One region of the Xanthomonas sp. SS genome, then DNA from elsewhere that is predicted to be linked to it. Evidence: predicted binding sites of a transcription regulator. Region 1 holds the regulator's gene; each other region holds the start of a gene.
What was found. Region 1 encodes HrcA, which represses chaperone genes, less so after heat shock. Its sites were predicted from a motif close to TTNGCACTCNNNNNNNNNGAGTGCNAA; they were not measured.
Positions count from the first base shown of each region.

Region 2: the regulator HrcA is predicted to act here: its motif matches at 855-881, upstream of HEP74_RS19060 (co-chaperone GroES).
Region 3: the regulator HrcA is predicted to act here: its motif matches at 1,384-1,410, upstream of rpoH (RNA polymerase sigma factor RpoH).

Region 1 covers NZ_CP051190.1:2,241,829-2,244,093, forward strand. The annotation lists gene recN (DNA repair protein RecN) at 1-381, opposite strand, end outside; gene hrcA (heat-inducible transcriptional repressor HrcA) at 494-1,552, shown strand; gene grpE (nucleotide exchange factor GrpE) at 1,727-2,248, shown strand.
Region 2 covers NZ_CP051190.1:4,526,667-4,528,931, reverse strand. The annotation lists gene HEP74_RS19065 (endonuclease) at 1-657, opposite strand, end outside; gene HEP74_RS19060 (co-chaperone GroES) at 932-1,219, shown strand; gene groL (chaperonin GroEL) at 1,355-2,265, shown strand, end outside.
Region 3 covers NZ_CP051190.1:648,458-650,722, reverse strand. The annotation lists gene HEP74_RS02860 (trimeric intracellular cation channel family protein) at 1-380, shown strand, start outside; gene rpoH (RNA polymerase sigma factor RpoH) at 495-1,373, opposite strand; gene ung (uracil-DNA glycosylase) at 1,593-2,265, opposite strand, start outside.

The DNA of each region.
Region 1 (2,265 bases):
GATCTCGACCAGGTGCCCGGCCAGCTCAGCCAACTGCGACAGGGTCACCGGGCGGCCGTTGATCCAGGCGCGCGAGCCGCCGTCGGCGCGGATCACCCGGCGTAGCTGGCATTGTTCGTCGTCGTCGAGTTCGTTTTCGCGCAGCCAGGCGCGCGCCGGAGCGGCCTCGAGCACGGCGAACTCGGCCGACAGCTCGGCGCGGTCGGCGCCGTGGCGGACCACGCCGCTGTCGGCGCGCAGCCCGGACAGGAAGCCGAGCGCGTCCACCATCAGCGACTTGCCGGCGCCGGTTTCGCCGGACACCACGGTCATGCCGGGGCCGAATTCCAGTTCGGTCCCGCGGACGACGGCGAAATCCTTGATCGAGAGATGTCTGAGCATGGGGGTCGGAATCCAGGGGCGCGCAACGCTAGCACGCGGGGGTAGGTGGGCCAATCACTTGCCAAGCCGGCATGCAGCCATTATCTAGTGTCCAGTCTCACGGATTGATTGCATGCGCGCCTCCCCGGTCCACTCCTCGCTCGACCCACGCGCCCGGCAGCTGTTGCGCACGCTGATCTCGCGCTATATCCGCGACGGCGAACCGGTCGGCTCGCAGACCCTGGCCCGCCACGCCGGGCTGGACGTGAGCCCGGCGACGATCCGCAACATCCTCGCCGACCTGGAGGACGCCGGCCTGCTCAGCTCGCCGCACACCTCGGCCGGGCGCATTCCCACCGCCACCGGCTACCGGGTGTTCGTCGACAGCCTGGTGCAGATGCGCCCGCCGGGCGAGAGCGAGGTGGCGCGGCTGCGCGCGGAGATGAGCAACGCCGCCGGCACCCAGGCGCTGCTCGGCAGCGCCTCGGAGCTGCTGTCGGCGATGACCCATTTCGTCGGCGTGGTCAGCGCGCCCAAGCGCGAGCAGTTCGCGTTCCGGCACATCGACTTCGTGCCGCTGGACGCGCGCCGGGTGCTGGCGATCCTGGTGTTCGCCGACAACGAGGTGCAGAACCGGGTCATCGAACCGCGCAAGGCCTACGAGCCGGCCGAGCTGGAACGGGTGGCCAATTACCTGAACGCGTATTTCGCCGGGCGCGCGCTGGCCGACATCCGCGCCAGCCTGGTGCGCGACCTGCGCCACGCCCGCGACGAGATGGAACTGCTGCTGGCGCACAGCGTGGAGCTGGCCGAGCAGGCGCTGGCCCCGGCCGGCGACGACATGGTGCTGGCCGGGCAGACCAAGCTGATGGGGGTGCAGGACCTGTCGGACCTGGAACGGCTGCGCGAACTGTTCGAGATCTTCGCCAGCAAGCGCGAGATCCTGCAGCTGCTGGAGCGCACCATCCGCGCGCCCGGGGTGCGCATCTTCATCGGCGAGGAAACCGGGGTGGTGCCGCTGGAGAGCGTGTCGCTGGTCACCGCGCCATACATGGCCGGCGGCCAGGTGCTGGGCGTGCTTGGGGTGATCGGCCCCAAGCGCATGGACTACGACCGGGTGATCCCGCTGGTGCAGACCGCCGCCGAAGTCCTCGGCGCGGCCCTGGACCCGACCCCGCCGACAGAGCGCTAGCCGGGGAGGGAGGGGCGGGCATGCGGCAGCCGGCGCGTGCCGTGGCGCCGCTCCTACCAATCCCGAATCCCCAATCTCCAATCCCGAAGATGCAACACAGCATCTTGAATCCGCCCCGCACGCCCACATAGGTGGTCCGGTAGGGCGGGTGCATCTCCCGCCAGGGAACCGGAAATGAACCAAGACCACCCCGAATTCGATTCTGAACACCTGTCCGAGGCCCAGCAGCCGGCGACCGATCCGCTGCAGGCGCAGATCGAGACGCTGCGCAGCGAACTGGCGCTGCTCAAGGCCGACGTGCTGCGCGAGCGCGCCGACCTGGAAAACCAGCGCAAGCGCATCGCCCGCGACGTCGAGCAGGCGCGCAAGTTCGCCAACGAGCGCCTGCTCGGCGACCTGCTGCCGGTGTTCGACAGCCTGGACGCCGGCCTGAGCGCCGCCGGCAGCGAACCCAGCCCGCTGCGCGACGGCCTGGAGCTGACCTACAAGCAGCTGCTCAAGGTCGCCGCCGACAACGGCCTGACCCTGCTCGACCCGACCGGGCAGCCGTTCAACCCGGAGCACCACCAGGCGATCAGCCAGGCCGAGGCCGATGGCGTCGCCCCCGGCCACGTGATCCAGGTGTTCCAGAAGGGCTACCTGCTCAACGAGCGCCTGCTGCGGCCGGCGCTGGTGGTGGTCGCCAAGCACGATTGACGCGTGCCGCCGGCGGT
Region 2 (2,265 bases), 2.3 Mb from region 1:
CAGGTCGCCGGCGGCGGGGAAGTTGCTGGCGCCCTGCGCCGGCGTGGTCGCGGTCACCGACGGCGCGGTATTGCTGCTGCCGCCGCTGAAGGTCTGGCCGCTGTTGCAGGCACCGAAGCTGCTGGCCGAACTGCCGGCCCAGCTGAAGTCGGACGCGGCGCTGCCGTTGCTGCCGCGCAGCTGCAGCGAGGTACCGGCGGCGGTGCTGTTGCTCTCGCTGACCGGCAGGTTCTGGCTGGTGAGGCCGGCGGCCGGGCCGCCACCGCCGGTGATCGCGCCCTCGTAGCTGAGGAACTGCACCACCTGGCCGCTGCCGTCGACCAGCGCCATGCCGTCGTTGGGGCCGTTCTGCACGCCGTTGCTGGCATAGCCGACGGTGGCGATGCGCACCTGCCCGCCGCAAGTGACCAGGCTGCCGGCCGGCACCGAGGTCGTGGCGTAGACGGCGGCGGCGCCGGGGTTGCTGCCGTTGTACAGGTAGACCTTGTAGCCGCTCAGGCTCTCGCCGGCGGTGGCGACGATCTCCACGCCCTCGCCGGTGTCGCCGGCGGCGGTGGCATCGTCGTAGTGCAATTCGTTGATGAACACGGCGGCCTGGGCGTGGCCGGCCAGGGCCAGCAGACAGGCGAGAGGTAAGGCAACGGCGGATGGCTTCATCGACAACTCCTTTTGGATGGTCCCCCCTGGGTCTGCGAGCCTAGCCTGCTCCTGTGACAGCGTTGCGGAATCCGGGTACCAGTTCCGCGGCCGGACGGGCGCCGAAGCGAAATTTTTTTGTGGCCAGCCCTTGAAAGGGCGCCGGCCAGCACCACATCTTGCGCATCCCGGCGTACCGGGTTTTTTCGCGAGCGTTGCTGGCAGTCGTCACATGCGAGTGCTAACATCGCCAGCCTTTCCTAGACCAATCAATCACTTAAGAGGGTCTCTCTCAATGAGCATCAAGCCGCTTCACGACCGCGTCGTAGTCAAGCCGATCGAAGCCGATGAAATTTCCGCCGGCGGCATCGTGATCCCGGATTCGGCCAAGGAAAAGTCCACCAAGGGCGAGATCGTCGCCATCGGCAGCGGCAAGCCGCTGGACAACGGCAGCGTCCGCGCTCCGGCGGTCAAGGTCGGCGACAAGGTCATCTACGGCCAGTACGCCGGCTCCAGCTACAAGGCCGAAGGCGTCGAGTACAAGGTGCTGCGCGAAGACGACATCCTGGCGATCGTGGGCTAAGAGCCCCCTGATAGCGGGATCCGGCAATCGGATTCGGGATTCGCAGCGCGCCTGCCGCGCCGCGATCCCTGATCGGCCCGAATCCCGCTTCTAGCGAATCCCCAATCCCCAATCACGAATCCCGGAGTTACACACATGGCTGCCAAAGATATCCGTTTCGGTGAAGACGCTCGTTCGCGCATGGTGCGCGGCGTCAACATTCTCGCCAATGCCGTCAAGGCCACCCTGGGCCCGAAGGGCCGCAACGTCGTGCTCGAGAAGAGCTTCGGCGCGCCGACCATCACCAAGGACGGCGTCTCCGTCGCCAAGGAAATCGAACTGGCCGACAAGTTCGAGAACATGGGCGCGCAGATGGTGAAGGAAGTCGCGTCCAAGACCTCCGACAACGCCGGCGACGGCACCACCACCGCCACCGTGCTGGCGCAGGCGCTGATCCGCGAAGGTTCCAAGGCGGTCGCCGCCGGCATGAACCCGATGGACCTCAAGCGCGGCATCGACCAGGCCGTCAAGGCCGCCGTGGTCGAGCTGAAGAAGATCAGCAAGCCCACCGCCGACGACAAGGCGATCGCCCAGGTCGGCACCATCTCGGCCAACTCCGACGAGTCGATCGGTCAAATCATCGCCGACGCGATGAAGAAGGTCGGCAAGGAAGGCGTCATCACCGTTGAAGAAGGCTCGGGCCTGGACAACGAGCTGGACGTGGTCGAGGGCATGCAGTTCGACCGCGGCTACCTGTCGCCGTACTTCATCAACAACCAGCAGAGCCAGTCGGCCGACCTGGACGACCCGTTCATCCTGCTGCACGACAAGAAGATCTCCAACGTGCGCGACCTGCTGCCCGTGCTGGAAGGTGTGGCCAAGTCGGGCAAGCCGCTGCTGATCGTGGCTGAGGAAGTCGAAGGCGAAGCGCTGGCGACCCTGGTGGTCAACACCATCCGCGGCATCGTCAAGGTCGTCGCGGTCAAGGCGCCGGGCTTCGGCGATCGTCGCAAGGCGATGCTGGAAGACATGGCCACCCTGACCGGCGGCACCGTGATCTCCGAGGA
Region 3 (2,265 bases), 1.6 Mb from region 1:
ACAACACGGTCGAGCGCCTGCGCAACCCGGTGCAACTCTTCGACGCGCTCGGCCTGGCGCTGTTCGCGGTGTACGGCACCAGCAAGGCGCTGGCGTTCGGCCTGGGTCCGCTCAGCGCGACCCTGCTCGGCATGCTCAGCGGCATCGGCGGCGGCATCGTCCGCGACCTGCTGGTGGCGCGCACGCCGGTGGTGCTGCAGGCCGAGCTGTACGCGGTGGCGGCCTTGCTCGGCGGTGGCGTGGTCGCCGCGGCGCACGCGCTGCACCTGCCGCAGCCGTGGGGATTGGCGATCGGCGCCACGCTGTGCTTCGGCCTGCGCTTCATGGCGATCCGCTACGGCTGGCACCTGCCGGTGGCGCGGCCGCCGCCGGAGCCGTGACCCGCAACGCGCGTCCGCACAGCGGCTCTGCACACCTTTGGCGCAACGAAAAAAGGCCCGGAGAACCGGGCCTTTTTGCTTGGCGGATCGATCGTCCGCAACCGCGCACAACTCTTACGCCACGAACAGCGCCTTCATCTTCTTCAGCGCGTTGGCTTCGATCTGGCGGATGCGCTCGGCGGACACGCCGTACTCGTCGGCCAGCTCCTGCAGCGTGATCTTGCTGTCGGCATCCAGCCAGCGGCGCTTGATGATGTCGCGCGAACGCGCATCCAGTTCGGCCAGGCCTTCGCGCAGCAGCTGCAGCTGGTTGTCCTCGCTGTCGGCGCGCTCGTAGGCCTGCGAGGGATCTTCCTCGGCGGCCATCAGATAAGCGGCCGGCGACGGCGGCGCGTGGTCGTCGTCGTCGTCGGACGGCGCATCGAAACCGATGTCGCGACCGGACAGGCGCGACTCCATCTCCAGCACCTCGCGCTCGGACACGTTGAGGTCCTTGGCGACCGCGGTCACTTCCGCCGCGTTCATCCAGCCCAGGCGGGTCTTGGACTTGCGCAGGTTGAAGAACAGCTTGCGCTGCGCCTTGGTCGTGGCGACCTTGACGATGCGCCAGTTCTTCAGGATGTACTCGTGCATCTCGGCACGGATCCAGTGCACCGCGAAGCTGACCAGGCGCACGCCCATTTCCGGGTCGAAGCGCTTGACCGCCTTCATCAGGCCGATGTTGCCTTCCTGGATCAGGTCGCCCAGCGGCAGGCCGTAGCCGTTGTAGCCGCGGGCGACGTGAACCACGAAGCGCAGATGGGAATGGACCAGTTCGCGTGCCGCATCCAGGTCTTCCTGGTCGCGGTAGCGCACCGCCAGCGCGCGTTCCTCTTCGGACGTCAGCACCGGGATCTGGTGCACGGCGCCGATATAGGCATCCAGCGAACCGAGCGGACTGGGGATCGGGAGGTTGTTGGCCACCAGCGCGGTGGCAGGTATGGTCTGGCTCATAGGGCTCATCTTAGCAGTCAACTAACTAGACTGCTGGGTACAGTAAAAAGTTCCTGCGTTCTGTTTATGGAACATTCGAATCAGGAAACAGACTGTGACAGAAGCCACTGGAACGCTGGGGAAGACGGGCGTAACCGGTTACGAGCGCCAAAACTAGCACCCAGCCTGCGAAATTTGCGTACACGCGGCGCGCTCCCGGCGACGCCGTCGAACCACGGTTCAGCCGCCGGCCAAGGCCGCGTCCAGCGCCGCGCGCGGCGGCAGGCTCCAGTCGATCGGCGCGGCGCCGCGGCGGCGCAGGTACTCGTTGGCCGCGGAGAAATGCTTGCAGCCCAGAAAGCCGCGGTGCGCGGATAGCGGCGAGGGATGCGGTGCCTTCAGCACGCGGTGGCGGCGGGTGTCGATGACCTTGCCCTTGGCCTGGGCATAGCTGCCCCACAGCAGGAACACCAGGCCTTCGCGCTCGCGGTTCAAGGTCTCCACCACATGGTCGGTGAAGCCCTCCCAGCCCTTGCCCTGGTGCGCACCGGCGCGGCCTTCCTCGACCGTCAGCACCGCGTTGAGCAGCAGCACGCCGCGCTGCGCCCACGGCAACAGACAGCCGTGATCGGGACGGCGGATGCCCAGGTCGTCCTCGATCTCCTTGTAGATGTTCAGCAGCGACGGCGGCACCGGCACCCCGGGCAGCACCGAGAAGCACAGCCCATGCGCCTGGCCGTAGCCGTGGTAAGGATCCTGGCCCAGGATCACCACCTCGACCTGGTCGAACGGGGTCGCGTCGAACGCGGCGAAGATCTGCCGGCCGGGCGGGAACACGTGTGCGCCGGCGGCCTTGCGCTGGCGCAGGAACGCGGCCAGTTCACGCATCTCCGGGCGCAGCAGCCAGTCGCCG